DNA from 3 places in the Micromonospora sp. DT62 genome. Region 2 is predicted to be linked to each of the others. Evidence: predicted binding sites of a transcription regulator. Region 2 holds the regulator's gene; each other region holds the start of a gene.
What was found. Region 2 encodes HrcA, which represses chaperone genes, less so after heat shock. Its sites were predicted from a motif close to GGTTNGCACNCTCNNNNNGAGNGTGCNAACC; they were not measured.
Positions count from the first base shown of each region.

Region 1 (5,222 bases), on a different contig from region 2:
CTCGGTGGAGCCGCCGGCATCGGAACCGGAGTCGTCGCCGCAGGCGGTCAGGCTGCCGGCGGCCAGCAGGCCCACGGCGGCGAAGGTGAGGAAGCCCTTGCGCATCAGCAGGGTCCTTTCGGGGGTGGGGGATGATGTTGGTTTGTTGTGTCCGGCAACGTATTCCGCTTCGCGCCGTCGGCACAAGAGCGCCGAGGTGGCGAGTTTGTTGTCGGCAGTAACAATTCAGCAACGTCCCTGACACCCGGCCGTCGTCCACCGGGGAGCGCTCTCTCGTGGTCGACGGGAGCGGCGCAGCTCAGCGGGCCGACAGCGGGGCCGTGACCGCCCCGGTGAGGGCGACGAGGTCCTGCGGGGCGAGCTGGAGCTGGAGCCCGCGCCGGCCCGCCGAGACGTAGACGGTGGGATGGTCGAGCGCCGACGAGTCGAGCACCGTGGGCAGCCGGCGGCGCTGACCGAGCGGGCTGATCCCGCCGCGCACGTAGCCGGTCGCCCGCTCGGCGACCGCCCGGTCGGCCATGGCGGCCCGCTTGCCGCCGACCGCCGCGGCGAGCGCCTTGAGGTCCAGCTCGCCGGTGACCGGCACGACCGCCACCGTCAACGCGCCGTCGACCTCGGCGACCAGCGACTTGAAGACCCGCTCCGGCGGCACCCCCAGGGCCGCCGCGACCAGCGCGCCGTAGTGGGGCGCGTCCGGGGAGACGTCGTACGGATGGGTGCTGTGGGCGATCTTCCGCTTCGTCAGCAGCGCGGTCGCCGGAGTGCCCTGTCCCGCCATGACGGTCAAGCTAACCCGACCCCGCGCGACCCGCGAGCCGAAAAGGCCGGGCGCCCCGCGCGCTACCCGACCGGCTGGCAGACCAGCACCGTCGGCGCCCCGGCGACCCGGGTCAGTACCAGGCTGGCCGCCTCGTCCCCGGCCAGCCGCAGGTCCCGGCGGAGCTTCTCCGGCTCCAGGGCGGACCCGCGCTTGAGGATCTCCACCCGGCCGACCCGGCGCTCCCGCAGCAGCGCCCGCAGCCGCTTGAGCGAGAACGGCAGCACGTCGGTGACCTCCAGGCAGCGGGCGAACGGCGTCGGCGTCGGCGCGTCCGCGTAGAGGTAGGCGATGCTCGGGTCGGCCAGCGTCGCGCCCAGCGTCTCGGCCAGCTCCGCGACCAGGTGTGCGCGGACCACCGCCGGGTCGGGGTCGTACAGGAAGCGGCGCGCCGGGCCGACCGGTGCTTCGGCGTCCCCGGAGCCCGTCAACTGACAGCAGGGGACCCTTCCGCTACCGGAAGCGTCGACGGGGGACCCTTCCCTGACGCGCAGCAGGGTGGCGCGGCGGGGGACCTGCGCCAGCTCGCCGCACCACAGGGCCGCCTCGACCAGGTCGCCGTCGACGCTCACCCACTCCGCCTCGGCGCCCGCCGGGACCAGCGCGTGGTCGATGCCGGGCGCCACCTTCACGACGGTGTGCGGCACCCGCTCGGCCAGCCCGACCACGAAGTCCCAGGGCGGCGAGTAGGCGTTCGGGTCGAAGATCCGCCGCCCGGTGCCCGCCCTGCGCCGGGCCGGGTCGCAGAACACCCCGTCGACCCGGTCCACGTCGAACGCCGTGGCGTCGCCGCACTCCACCGTGAACAGCTCGGCCAGCCCGGCCGCCTCGGCGTTCGCGGCGGCCATCGCGGCGGTCAGCGGGTCGGCCTCCACGCCGTACACCCGGATGCCGGCGCGGGCGGCGGCGAGCGCGTCCGCGCCGAGGCCGCAGCCGAGGTCGGCGAGGACGCGCACCCCGGCGGCCCGCAGCCGCTCGGCCCGCCGGGCCGCGACGACACCCCGCGTGGCCTGCTCCAGCCCGGCGCGGGTGAGGAACATCCCCGCCGCCGCCGGCCCGAACTTGCCGACCGCCCGGCGGCGCAGCTCGGCCTGGGTGAGGGCGGCCGACGCCAGCCCGGCCGGCAGCCCCGTCGAGCGGAGCGCGGCCGCCGCGGTCAGCGGATCGCCGCCGGCCACCCGCGCGGCGGCGGCGAGCGCGGCCGACCCCTCGGGCGTACGCAGGGCGGCGAACTGGTCGAGATCCACCCGGTCATTGTGGTCGGCGGGCCCGACGCGCCGGCCGGCGGGTTGGCACTCTCCTTGACGGAGTGCTAGCCGAGGAATAACCTGCGATTAGCACTCTCACCCTGAGGGTGCCAGCTTCCGGGCCCCGTGGCCCGGGCGCTGAACGCCAGGCGGACCGGCACCCGCGACGACGGCCCCGCCCGGTGGCATGTGGCAGATTGACGCTGGCCGGCTTGCCGGTCGGTAACGAAACCAGTACCCCAGGAGGGTATGCCCGTGACTACCGCGACCAAGGTTGCGATCAAGCCGCTCGAGGACCGGATCGTGGTCCAGGCGAACGAGGCTGAGACCACCACGGCGTCGGGCATCGTGATTCCCGACACCGCCAAGGAGAAGCCGCAGGAGGGCACTGTCCTCGCTGTCGGCCCGGGCCGGATCGACGACAAGGGCAACCGCGTGCCGATCGACGTCAAGGTCGGCGACACCGTCCTCTACTCGAAGTACGGCGGCACCGAGGTCAAGTACGCCGGCGAGGAGTACCTGGTGCTCTCCGCCCGCGACGTCCTCGCGGTCATCGAGAAGTAAGCAACCGATCAGTGTCGTCGCCCCGGTCCGGCTCGCCGGGCCGGGGCGACGACGCTTCGAAGGGACATTCATGGCGAAGATCCTGAGCTTCTCGGACGACGCCCGGCACCTGCTCGAGCACGGTGTCAACGCCCTCGCGGACGCGGTCAAGGTCACCCTCGGCCCGCGCGGGCGCAACGTCGTCCTGGACAAGAAGTTCGGTGTGCCCACGATCACCAACGACGGCGTCACCATCGCCAAGGAGATCGAGCTCACCAACCCCTACGAGAACCTCGGTGCGCAGCTGGTCAAGGAGGTGGCGACCAAGACCAACGACGTCGCCGGCGACGGGACCACCACCGCCACCGTGCTGGCCCAGGCGATGGTCCGCGCGGGCCTGCGCAACGTCACGGCCGGCGCCAACCCGGCCGGCCTCAAGCGGGGCATCGACGCGGCGGCCGCCAAGGTCTCCGAGGCGCTGCTCGGCCGCGCGGTCGACGTCGCCGACAAGAAGTCGATCGCGCACGTCGCGACGATCTCCGCGCAGGACGCCACCATCGGCGAGCTGATCGCCGAGGCGATGGAGAGGGTCGGCCGCGACGGTGTCATCACCGTCGAGGAGGGCTCCGCCCTGCACACCGAGCTGGACGTGACCGAGGGTCTCCAGTTCGACAAGGGCTTCATCTCGCCGAACTTCGTCACCGACATGGAGTCGCAGGAGTCGGTCCTGGAGGACCCGTACATCCTGATCACGACCCAGAAGATCTCGGCGATCGAGGAGCTGCTGCCGCTGCTGGAGAAGGTCCTCCAGAACAGCAAGCCGCTGCTGATCATCGCCGAGGACGTCGACGGCCAGGCGCTGTCGACGCTGGTGGTCAACTCGATCCGCAAGACCCTCAAGGTCTGCGCGGTCAAGGCCCCCGGCTTCGGCGACCGGCGCAAGGCGATGCTCCAGGACATGGCGATCCTCACCGGCGCCGAGCTGGTCGCGCCCGAGCTGGGCTACAAGCTCGACCAGGTGGGCCTGGAGGTGCTCGGCACCGCCCGGCGCGTGGTGGTCGACAAGGAGAACACCACGGTCGTCGACGGCGGCGGCAAGTCCAGCGAGGTCGCCGACCGGGTCGCGCAGATCCGCAAGGAGATCGAGGCCTCGGACTCCGACTGGGACCGGGAGAAGCTGGCCGAGCGGCTGGCCAAGCTCTCCGGCGGCATCGCGGTCATCAAGGTCGGTGCCGCGACCGAGGTCGAGATGAAGGAGCGCAAGCACCGCATCGAGGACGCGATCGCCGCCACCAAGGCCGCGGTCGAGGAGGGCACCGTCCCCGGCGGTGGCGCCGCCCTGGTGCAGATCCTGCCGGCGCTCGACGACGACCTCGGCTTCACCGGTGACGAGAAGGTCGGCGTCTCGATCGTGCGCAAGGCGCTGGTCGAGCCGCTGCGCTGGATCGCGCAGAACGCCGGCCACGACGGCTACGTCGTGGTGAACAAGGTCGCCGGCAAGGAGTGGGGCCACGGCCTCGACGCCGCCACCGGCGAGTACGTCGACCTGGCGAAGGCCGGCATCCTCGACCCGGTGAAGGTGACCCGCAACGCGGTCACCAACGCGGCGTCGATCGCCGGCCTGCTGCTCACCACGGAGAGCCTCGTGGTGGAGAAGCCGGAGAAGGCCGAGCCGGCCGCTGCCGGTGGGCACGGCCACAGCCACGGCCACGGCCACCAGCACGGCCCGGGCTTCTGACCCTCGCCGTACGCCCAGTCGGGGCGCACCGTCCGTGTGACGGTGCGCCCCGACGCCTTTCGGCGGGCCGGGGGCGTGACCGTCGGCCCGCCGGTGCGTCGCCAACCACGGGTGGGAACGCCGCGACGCCGCGTCCCCGGGCGGGGACGCGGCGTCGGTGTGGTCTCGAGGAGGTCGCCGGCTCAGGCGATCTTGCGCTGGGCGGGGACGGTCGACCGGTGCGGCTGGCCCAGGCGGGCCTCCAGCCGGGCCACGTCGACCCGGCTGTGGCGGCGGTCGGCCAGGTCCTCCCAGCCGACGGCGAGCAGCCGCAGCCGCTCCGACTCGCTGAAGCCGCCCCAGACGCCGTACGGCTCGCGTACGGCGAGGGCGTGGGCGGCGCACTCGGCCCGGACCGGGCAGGCGCGGCAGACGGCCTTCGCGCCGGACTCCCGGCGCAGGCGGGACGAGCCACGCTCGCCGTCCGGGTGGAAGAACTGCGCGCTGTCCCGGCCCCGGCAGGCACCGAGCCGCTGCCAGTCCCAGAGGTCGACGATGGGTCCGGGCAGTCTGCGTACGTTCGACATCAGCACCCCTCCTCCCGCGCGGCACCGCGCAGATCCTGGTGAATCGGCGTCCGGGCGACGGTCCGCGCAGGCGCGCCGTTTCCGGCCTGGGACCTCCGTACCCGGGCCGTCGCCAGCTCACACGCCTGTGATCGAAAACTTCCGGCAACTGGCGGCATATGCCCCACTTGTCGGAAAAGTTCGGAGGATTACCCGAACCCCCTCGCGACCCGACCCGGTCATGGTCTGCTTCTGGACGGAGAGGAGACCACTGTGCGTACGGTTCTCGTGTGCGTTCGGACACCGCTCGCGGCGCAGCATCTGGCGTCCGC
Region 1 is NZ_JBNCOB010000005.1:18,558-23,779, forward strand. Features, by position in the region: gene ACPXCB_RS09340 (sugar ABC transporter substrate-binding protein) at 1-105, opposite strand, end outside; gene ybaK (Cys-tRNA(Pro) deacylase) at 299-778, opposite strand; gene ACPXCB_RS09350 (THUMP-like domain-containing protein) at 841-2,064, opposite strand; gene groES (co-chaperone GroES) at 2,314-2,628, shown strand; gene groL (chaperonin GroEL) at 2,699-4,345, shown strand; gene ACPXCB_RS09365 (WhiB family transcriptional regulator) at 4,528-4,911, opposite strand; gene ACPXCB_RS09370 (LuxR C-terminal-related transcriptional regulator) at 5,164-5,222, shown strand, end outside.
Region 1: the regulator HrcA is predicted to act here: its motif matches at 2,150-2,180, upstream of groES (co-chaperone GroES).

Region 2 (5,222 bases):
CTGGACCTCACCGACGACTACCAGGTGGTCGACGGTCACGACGACGATCCCGTACTGCTGCGCCCGGACGGCAGCCCGGTGGACACCTGGCGGGAGGACTACCCGTACGACGAGCGGATGGAGCGCACGGAGTACGACCACCACAAGCGGCTGCTCCAGATCGAGCTGCTGAAGCTCCAGGACTGGATCCGGGAGTCCGGTGAGCGGCTCGTGATCCTCTTCGAGGGGCGCGACGCGGCCGGCAAGGGCGGGACCATCAAGCGCTTCATGGAGCACCTCAATCCGCGCGGCGCGTCGGTGGTGGCCCTGGCCAAGCCGAACGAGCGGGAGTCCACCCAGTGGTACTTCCAGCGGTGGCTCGGGCACCTGCCGGCGGCCGGCGAGATCGTGCTGTTCGACCGGTCCTGGTACAACCGCGCCGGGGTGGAGCGGGTGATGGGCTTCTGCACCCGCAAGGAGTACCTCGAGTTCCTCCGCCAGGCCCCCGAACTGGAGAGGATGCTGGTGCGCTCGGGCATCCGCCTGGTCAAGTTCTGGTTCTCGGTATCCCAGAACGAACAGCGCACCCGGTTCGCCGTCCGCCAGGTGGACCCGGTGCGGCAGTGGAAGCTCTCCGACATGGACATCGCCTCGCTCGACAAGTGGGACGAGTACACCGAGGCCAAGGAGGCGATGTTCTTCTACACCGACACCGCCGACGCACCGTGGACGGTGTTGAAGAGCAACGACAAGAAGCGGGCCCGGATCGAGGCGATGCGCCACGTGCTGAGCCGCTTCGACTACCACGACAAGGACCACGAGGTGGTCGGCGTACCGGACCCGCTGATCATCGGCCCGGCCGGGCTGGACCTGGACCCGGAGGAACAGACGGTGCACGTCTTTCCCAGGCTCTGACCTCCGCCGGACGCGCGCCCCGACCATGCCGGACGAGATGTCCTGGCCGGCGACGGTCACCGACGAGGCCCGCACCGCTGATGACCGACCCGTCGAGTCGAGTACCGCCGGCGGTCACCAGTGGCCGAGGCGGGTGGCCAGGACACTGAGGGCAGCCACCCCGGCGGTCGACGTACGCAGCACCGAGGGCCCCAGCCGCACCGGCCGGGCGCCTGCCTCGGTGAAGGCGGTCAGCTCGGCCGGGGCGATGCCGCCCTCCGGGCCGACGACCAGCACGATCTCACCGGCGGTGGGCAGCTCGACGGTGGTCAGCCGCTCCCGCGCCTCCTCGTGCAGGACGAACGTCGCGGCGGCGCCCGCGATCCGGCGGGCCACCGTCGCGGTGGACTCGTCGGGGGCGCCGGCCACCACCGGCAGCCACGACCGGCGGGCCTGCTTCGCCGCCTCCCGGGCCGTCGCCACCCACTTCTCCCGGGCCCGGGCGCCCCGGTCGCCGCGCCACTGCGCCACCGAGCGGGACGCCGCCCAGGGCACGATCTCGTCCACCCCGACCTCGGTCATCGCCTGCACGGCCAGCTCGCCCCGGTCGCCCTTGGCGATGCCCTGCACCACGACGAGCCGGGGGACGGCTGCGTCGACGTACCCCCGGGAGATGACGTCGAGTTCGAGGCTGCCCCGGCCGACGGCCGTGACCACCGCGGACGCGGTGCCGCCCCTGCCGTCGGCGAGCAGCAGTTCCTCGCCGACGCGCAGTCGTTGCACCGTGGCGGCGTGGTGCCCCTCGGGGCCGCCCAGGGTGAGCTGGTCGGCGGTGGGCAGCGACTCGACCAGGAACAGCGGCGCGGACACGACGATCAGGCTAGCCGCCCCGGCGGACGCCGGGGCGGTCAGGCCGCTCAGGGGTGGCCGTTGAAGGCGTCGCGCATCCGGGAGAAAAAGCCGCCCTGCTTGGTGAGCTCGGCGACCTCCTCGCCCCGGGTCTTGGCGAAGTCGCGCAGCATCTTCTCCTGGTCGGCGTCGAGCTTGGTGGGGGTGCGCACGTCGAGGTGGACGTAGAGGTCACCCCGGCCGGTGCCACGCAGGTGCGGCACGCCCCGGGCGCGCAGCCGCAGCGTGCTGCCCGGCTGGGTGCCGGCCTTGACGTCGACCGTCTCCTCGCTGTCCAGCGTCTTGATGGTCAGCCGGGTGCCGAGGGCCGCCGCGGTCATCGGCACCGTGACCCGGCAGTGCAGGTCGTCGCCCTTACGGGAGTAGACGTCGTGCGGCCGCTCGTGGATCTCCACGTAGAGGTCGCCGGCCGTGCCGCCGCCCGGGCCGACCTCACCCTGCTGGGCGAGGCGGATGCGCATGCCGTCCTCGACGCCGGCCGGGATCTTGACGGTCAGCGAACGGCGGGTGCGGACGCGGCCGTCGCCGGCGCAGGTCGGGCACGGGTGCGGGATGGTGGTGCCGTGCCCCTGGCAGACCGTGCACGGCCGGGCGGACACGACCTGGCCGAGGAAGGTGCGCTGCACGGACTGCACCTCGCCCCGGCCGGCGCACGCCTCACAGGTGGCCAGGTGGGTGCCGGCCGCCGTGCCGGCGCCGGAGCAGGTGGTGCAGAGCACGGCGGTGTCGACGGTGATCGGCGCCTCGACGCCGAACGCGGTCTCGTGCAGGTCCAGCTCCAGCCGCAGGATGGCGTCGGCGCCGGGCCGGGTACGCGGTCGGGGACCCCGCGAACCGCCGGCCGCGCCGCCGAAGAACGCGTCCATGATGTCCTGGAAGCCGACGAACGGGCCGGCGCCGCCGGGGCCGCCCGGGCCACCCGCGCCCCCGCCGCCGGGGGCGAGCGGGTCACCGCCCAGGTCGACGATCTGCCGTTTCCGGTCGTCCGAGAGGACCTCGTACGCGGCGTTGATGTCCTTGAACTTCTCCTGGGCCTCCGGATCCGGATTCACGTCCGGGTGGAACTGCCGCGCCAGCTTGCGGTAGGCGCGCTTGATCTCGTCGTCGGAGGCTTCCCGGCTCACGCCGAGAATGCCGTAGTAGTCCCTGGCCACTGCGTTCCGTGTCCTCATGTTCGTCTCGCGTTGCGCCGGTCGGCGGCCGGAGCCGGCCGTCGGCCCTGACTGGTCAGTTCTGGGCCAGCAGCTCGCCCACGTAGCGTGCCACGGCCCGCACCGTGGCGATGGTGCCGGGGTAGTCCATCCGGGTCGGCCCCAGCACGCCGAGGCCGCCGACGCTTGTCGCGCCCGGCCCGTAGCCGGTGCTGACCACCGAGGCGGCGCGCAGGTTGTCGATCTCGTTCTCGTCGCCGATCAGCACCCGCGTCGTGCTCGGCTCCGCCTCGCCGATGAGCTTGAGCATGACGACCTCCTCCTCCAGCGCCTCCAGGATGGGGCGCAGGGAGCCCTGGAAGTCGAGCAGCCCGCCGCGGGTGAGGTTGGCCGTCCCGGCCAGCGCGATCCGCTCCTCGTGCCGCTCGATCAGCGTCTCCAGCAGCACGGTGGAGAGGGTGGTCATGGCCGGGCGCAGGTGCGGCACCGACTCCTCGACGAGCGCCTGCACCAGCGGCGGGGTCTCCGACAGCCGGGTGCCGACGAGCTTCTCGTTGACCAGCCGGCGCAGGTCCGTGACGTCCTCGGCGGGGATCGGCGCGGGCAGCTCGACCAGCCGCTGCTCGACCCGGCCGGTGTCGGCGATCATGACCAGCATCAGCCGGGTGGTGGAGATCGGCACCAGCTCCAGGTGGCGCACCGAGGAACGGGCCAGGCTCGGGTACTGCACGACGGCGACCTGCCGGGTGAGTTGCGCCAGCAGCCGGACGGTGCGGTGCACCACGTCGTCGAGGTCGACGGCGCCGACCAGGAAACGCTCGATCGCCCGGCGCTCGGCCGGGCTGAGCGGCTTCACCCGGGACAGCCGGTCCACGAAGAGCCGGTAGCCCCGGTCGGTGGGCACCCGGCCGGCACTGGTGTGCGGCTGGCGGATGTAGCCCTCCTCCTCCAGCACGGCCATGTCGTTGCGGACGGTCGCCGGTGAGACCCCCAGCTGGTGCCGCTCGACAAGCGCCTTGCTGCCGACGGGCTCCTGCGTGGCGACGTAGTCCTCGACGATCGCGCGCAGCACGGCGAGCTTGCGGTCGTCGAGACCCATCCTCCCCACCTCCTGTCGCACGTCGGCCCCGGCACGCGGGGGGCCGGGGCGGGCTGCTGGCACTCGACTGTAGCGAGTGCCAGTCTACGTCGGCGGGGCCGCCCGCGCGATGATCGACCTGGGGTGATCAGTCCGATCGGCGACCGCGCGGGCCCGCCCGACGCCCCCGCGGGGCCGGTGTTCCGGGCGTGCCGGCCGGTGTCGCGCTGGTGCCGCCTTGCCGGCTGCCCCTACCGTGACCTTCATGACTGAACCACCTCGCCCTCCCGGAGCGGGGGACCCCGGCTTCCAGCCGGACCCGACCGCCCCGTCGGGGGTTCCCGGCCCCGCCGGCTACGGCGACCCCACCGCACCACTGTCCGGGGCACCGGGCCCGGGCAGCCATCCTCCACCCGGTGGCTATCCGCCGCCCACCGGTGACCAGCCGCCGTCGGGCGGCTACCCTCCGCCCGGCGACTATCCCCCACCCGGCGACTACCCACCGCCCGGCGGCTACGGACCGCCCGGCGGCTACGGACCGCCCGGCGGCTACGGAGCGCCGGGGGCCGGCTATCCGACCGGTGGCGGCTACGGACCGCCGACGGGCGGCTACGCCAGCAACGAGGACAAGAACTGGGCCCTGATCGCCCACTTCGGCGGCGCGGCCGGCGTGATCGTCGGCGGCGGCATGCTCGGCTGGCTGGCGCCGCTCATCGCGCTGATGGTCCGGGGGCAGCAGTCGCCGACCGCGCGGGCGCACGCCGTCGCGGCGCTGAACTTCCAGCTCACCTGGACGATCGTCGGGGTGCTGAGCTGGGTGGTCACGCTGATCACCTGCGGGGTGCTGTTCTTCGTTCCCATGCTCGTCACGCTGGTGCCGCTGATCTTCGGCATCGTCGGCGGGCTCAAGGCCAACGAGGGCGTGCTCTACCGCTACCCGATGACCTACAGCTTCACCAGGTGACCCGGGTCGGCCGCTCCCCCGGCCGGCCCCGGCACGCGGTTCAGGGCAGCAGGTCGCGGACGACCGCGTCGGCGAGCAGCCGGCCCCGCAGGGTCAGCACGGCCCGGCCGGCCGCGTGCTCGTCGGCGGCCAGCAGCCCGTCGGCGAGGGCCCGCGCGGCGCCGGCCCGACCGGCGTCGTCGAGGGCGTCCAGGGGCAGCCCGGAGGCGAGGCGCAGCCGGAGCATGACGTCCTCCATGTGCGCCTC
Region 2 is NZ_JBNCOB010000028.1:58,389-63,610, reverse strand. Features, by position in the region: gene ppk2 (polyphosphate kinase 2) at 1-894, shown strand, start outside; gene ACPXCB_RS27065 (16S rRNA (uracil(1498)-N(3))-methyltransferase) at 1,009-1,743, opposite strand; gene dnaJ (molecular chaperone DnaJ) at 1,791-2,936, opposite strand; gene hrcA (heat-inducible transcriptional repressor HrcA) at 3,010-4,032, opposite strand; gene ACPXCB_RS27050 (DUF4870 domain-containing protein) at 4,277-4,975, shown strand; gene hemW (radical SAM family heme chaperone HemW) at 5,016-5,222, opposite strand, start outside.

Region 3 (5,222 bases), on a different contig from region 2:
GCATCGTGCAGTCCCGCCGGCACGCCTGAGAGGTCCGGCTGCCCGGGTCGGCCCCGCGCGGGCCGCTCCGGGCAGCCGATCCGGTCCTGGCGGAACGGGTCGCCAGCGCGTCAGGCCGGGCGGCGCATCTGGAGCTCGGTGAGCGCCGGGACCGTGGGGTGCGGGACGCGTACGCCGGTGTCGACGAAGCCCAGCCGTCGGTACGCGCGGTAGGCCCGGTCGTTGCCGACCACGACCTCCAGCATCAGTTCGGGGCGCCCGCAGGCGCGGGACCAGGCCGCGACCGCGTCGACGAGGTCGCCGAGGAGGCCCGTGCCCCGCCAGGGCGGGGTGACGTAGACGGCGTACACCACGGTCAGCCCCGGCTCCCCGGGGGCCACCGTGCCGCCGGCGTGCCCGACGAGCCGGCCGCCCGGGTCCGCGACGAACTGGGCGGTGCCCGCCCCGACGGAGACGGACGCGATCCTGGCCGCGTAGTCGGCGTGCGACCGGGCCGCCGCGTCGGCGAGGGTCTCCAGGAAGGCCAGCGGGGCGTCGGCGAGCATCTCCAGCCGCAGCGCCCGCATCCGAGCTGCGTCCGGGGGTCGGACCCGCCGGATCTCCGCCCGCCGCGTCGGCCCCGGACCGTCGGGCGTGCTCGTCATGCCGAATGCCTATCACAGCGATGACGGCCGATGGCCGTCGATCGGCGTATGTCCGATTTGTGGTCGTGCGGTGTCGTCACGCTTCGTGTAGCGTGCGATTTCGGTCACCGTTTCAGCGGCCCTCGTCGATCGCCGAGCCGGTGGTCCTCCGGTGCCGGCCCGCCCGGCCTCCGGGGTCGTGGAACGCCGCGCAGAGTGAGGAAGTGCACCGTGGCAGAGGGCACCGTGAAGTGGTTCAACTCCGAAAAGGGCTACGGCTTCATCGCCGTCGACGGTGGGCAGGACGTCTTCGTCCACTTCTCGGCGATCGAGATGGACGGCTACAAGGCGTTGGACGACGGCCAGCGGGTCGAGTTCGAGATCGCCCAGGGCCAGAAGGGCCCCCAGGCCGAGCGCGTGCGCGTCATCGCCTGACGGGCGTCCCTCCCGCGCCCCCGCGCCGACCGACCTCCCGGCCACCGGTCGTGGGGCGCCGGCCGGGGGCGGCCCGGTGCCCCGGGTGGTCGCCGGCCGGTCCGCTCCACGGGGCCGGGCAGTCTGCCGGTCCGCTCCACGGGGGCGGGCTTCGACGCGGTTGCGTCGGCAGGGGAGGATCGTGAGCCGTTCCAGCCATCGCTGAGGAGGGTTCATGTCCGACCAGCCACCCCAGGCCGCGCCGCCCCCGGGAGATCCCGACCCCTCCGCGACGCCACCCGTCGGCCCGGGCGGCGCTGCGCCGACGGACCCGCAACAGCCGCAGGACTGGGTCTTCCCGCCCACCGGCGGGTACCCGGCCGGCTCCGGCCCGTACGGCGGGCAGCCGTGGTACCCGGGCGCCCCGGTCGCGTACCCCGGGCAGCCGGGCGCCCCGGTCGCGTATCCCGGGCAGCCGGTCCACGGGTGGTACCCGCCGGGGCACGGCCTCGACCCGGCCGACCTGCTCGTCACCCCGCCCGGCGCGGGCGTCAACGGCTGGTTCGGCCGGTGCGTCGGCGCGGTGCGCCGGGGCTGGCGGCTGCTGCTGCCGATCCTGCTGCTCACCCAGGTGCTGCCGGCCCTGGTGGTGTCGATGCTCTCGCTGGTCGTCGACCCGAGCGCCAAGTGGGAGGAGTCCATGGCCGGCGACCCGGCCGCGCTGCCCGACACCTTCCTGACCGACACGGTCGTCCTGCTGTCCGTGGTGCTCGGCAGCGCCCTCATCTTCGGCTTCGTGCAGAGCCTGGGCTGGGCGGCCGGCACCTGGGTGGTCACCCGGCAGGCGGCCGGTCAACCGGTGAGCGTGGGCGCCGCCCTCTCCTACGGGGCACGCCGGGCGCTGGGCCTCTGGGGCTGGACCCTGCTGATGAGCGTCATCATCGGGCTCGGGGTCTGTCTCTGCGTGATCCCCGGCATCTACTTCGCCTTCGCGCTGAGCATGGCCGGCCCGGTCTACCTGTTCGAGCGGCAGCACCCGATCGGCCGTTCCTTCCGCATGTTCCACGACCGGCTCGGTCTGCTGCTCGGCCGGGTGGCGCTGGTGGGGGCGGCGGTGATCGTCGGCGGCGGGGCCGCCGGCATGGTGGAGGGCATCGGCGCGCTGCCGTTCGGCACCACCCCGCTGGAGTCGCCCGGCACGGCGGTCGGCGTGCTCGTGGTGACGCTGGTGGGCGCGGTGCTGGCCCTGCCGACCCACCTCGCCCAGCTGGTCGGCCTGGTCGTCACGTACGCCGAGCAGCGCGCCCACGAGGGGCCGGTGGACAGCGCGCGGCTGGCCGGCGAACTCGGCTGACCGGGGCGATCGTGCTTGCACTCGGCAGGGGAGAGTGCTAAACAAGTCATTGGCACTCGCATACCGCGAGTGCCAATGGTCGGGGCGGTAGGGCCACGGTCGTAGCGGCGCCCAGACGCGGCTGCGGCACATGGCCGGTCGTCGCGGGCTATCCGGCCCGGCCGAGGAGACGTCGTCGTCGCCAGGTGGCGACGTCCCCAAGGTGCGTACACCAGGCGGCCCATCCGGGACACACACTCGGGTGGCCCGTGAGTGTCCAGGAGGACAACGCCGTATGGCCAAGATGATCGCGTTCGACGAAGAGGCGCGCCGCGGCCTCGAGCGGGGCATGAACCAGCTCGCCGACGCCGTGAAGGTGACCCTCGGCCCCAAGGGCCGCAACGTCGTCCTCGAGAAGAAGTGGGGTGCCCCCACCATCACCAACGATGGTGTGAGCATCGCCAAGGAGATCGAGCTCGAGGACCCCTACGAGAAGATCGGCGCCGAGCTGGTCAAGGAGGTCGCGAAGAAGACCGACGACGTCGCCGGTGACGGCACGACGACGGCGACCGTCCTGGCCCAGGCCCTGGTCCGCGAGGGCCTGCGCAACGTGGCCGCCGGTGCCAACCCGATCGCCCTGAAGCGGGGCATCGAGGCCGCCGTGGCCAGCGTCTCTGAGGAGCTGCTCAAGCTCGCCAAGGACGTCGAGACCAAGGAGCAGATCGCCTCCACCGCCTCCATCTCCGCCGGTGACACCAGCGTCGGCGAGATCATCGCCGAGGCGATGGACAAGGTGGGCAAGGAAGGCGTCATCACCGTCGAGGAGAGCAACACCTTCGGGCTGGAGCTGGAGCTCACCGAGGGTATGCGCTTCGACAAGGGCTACATCTCGGCCTACTTCATGACCGACCCGGAGCGCATGGAGGCCGTCTTCGACGACCCCTACCTCCTGATCGTCAACAGCAAGATCTCGTCGGTGAAGGACCTGCTGCCGATCCTGGAGAAGGTCATGCAGTCGGGCAAGCCGCTGCTGATCATCTCCGAGGACATCGAGGGCGAGGCCCTGGCGACCTTGGTCGTCAACAAGGTCCGGGGCACCTTCAAGTCGGTCGCCGTCAAGGCGCCGGGCTTCGGTGACCGCCGCAAGGCCATGCTGGCCGACATCGCCATCCTCACCGGTGGCCAGGTCATCAGCGAGGAGGTCGGCCTCAAGCTGGACGCCGTCGGCCTCGACATGCTGGGCCGCGCCCGCAAGGTCGTGGTGACCAAGGACGAGACCACCATCGTCGACGGTGCCGGCGACGCCGAGCAGATCCAGGGACGGGTCAACCAGATCCGGGCCGAGATCGACAGGAGCGACTCCGACTACGACCGCGAGAAGCTGCAGGAGCGGCTGGCCAAGCTGGCCGGCGGCGTCGCGGTGATCAAGGTCGGCGCGGCCACCGAGGTCGAGCTGAAGGAGCGCAAGCACCGCATCGAGGACGCCGTCCGCAACGCGAAGGCCGCCGTCGAGGAGGGCATCGTCCCGGGTGGTGGCGTCGCGCTGGTGCAGGCCGGCAAGTCCGCCTTCGACAAGCTGGACCTGGTCGGCGACGAGGCGACCGGCGCGCAGATCGTCAAGATCGCGCTGGACGCCCCGCTGCGGCAGATCGCCGTCAACGCCGGTCTCGAGGGTGGCGTGGTCGTCGAGCACGTCCGCAACCTCAACCCGGGTCACGGCCTCAACGCCGCCAACGGCGAGTACGTCGACCTGCTGGCCGCGGGCATCATCGACCCGGCCAAGGTGACCCGCTCGGCGCTGCAGAACGCCGCGTCGATCGCGGCGCTCTTCCTCACCACCGAGGCCGTCGTGGCGGACAAGCCGGAGAAGACCCCGGCCGCCCCGGCTGGTCCGGGTGGCGGGGACATGGACTTCTGAGTCCAGTTCCAAACGCCGCAAGGGGCGGGCCGCGTCAGCGGTCCGCCCCTTGTGCTGTCACGTCGGCAGTGGCCGTTGGTTGCGTCTCTTCTGCGCCCGGTCGTACGGCTGCGGGATCTGCACCGGCTCGTCGACCAGCGTCACCGGCTCGTCGGCCGGCTCGTCGACGCCGGCCATCTCCGCCTGCTGCTCGGCGTCGCCGTAGTCGAGCCGGTCGAACGGCAACGGGCCGGGGCGTTCGTCGTCCGTGGTCATGGCTGCCTCCTCTACCGGAAACGGTAGGGCGCGACGATCACCAATGCGGGCGAATGGCGTTATGAGGGTCTATATCCCGTTCGCCCCGTTGTCAGTCCCCGAGCGTCCTGCGGTAGAGGAAGAAGACGCGCTCGATCCGGGCACCCGCGCTGCCCGAGTAGAACGGGACCGGTCCGACCCAGCCGATCTGCGCCGCCGTCACGCCCGCCGCCCGCTGCTCGCGCAGGCAGCGGCGCAGCAGCACCCCGCCGATCCCCGAGCCCTCGGCCGCCGGGGCGGTGCCCATCGGGCCGAACCAGCTCGGCCGGGACGACCCGTACGCGGCGAAGCCGAGCACCTCGCCGTCGCGCTCGGCCAGGTGACAGCCCGCCCCCTCCCGGCCCACCGAGCCGGCCAGCTCGGCGTCCCAGGCCCCGCCGAAGGTGGCGCGGGCGAACTCCGCCAGCGCCGGCAGGTCACCCGCCTCAGCGCGGCGGACCGCGATGCCCTGCCCGGCCAGCCGCGCCTCCGCCGGCTCCGTCGGGCGCAGCGCGGGCGAGCCGTCGTACGACAGGTCGGCGGTCATGTTCCACGCCGTCCGGTCCTGCCGGTAGCCGAGCGCCAGCGCGGCGCAGACCGCCGGGGTGTAGCGCACGTCGATCCCGGGCCAGGCGTAGTACGGCGGGTTCCCGGCGAGCAG
Region 3 is NZ_JBNCOB010000006.1:336,026-341,247, forward strand. Features, by position in the region: gene paaN (phenylacetic acid degradation protein PaaN) at 1-29, shown strand, start outside; gene ACPXCB_RS12465 (GNAT family N-acetyltransferase) at 111-644, opposite strand; gene ACPXCB_RS12470 (cold-shock protein) at 855-1,058, shown strand; gene ACPXCB_RS12475 (DUF3824 domain-containing protein) at 1,273-2,391, shown strand; gene groL (chaperonin GroEL) at 2,666-4,288, shown strand; gene ACPXCB_RS12485 (hypothetical protein) at 4,346-4,543, opposite strand; gene ACPXCB_RS12490 (GNAT family N-acetyltransferase) at 4,635-5,222, opposite strand, start outside.
Region 3: the regulator HrcA is predicted to act here: its motif matches at 2,439-2,469, upstream of groL (chaperonin GroEL).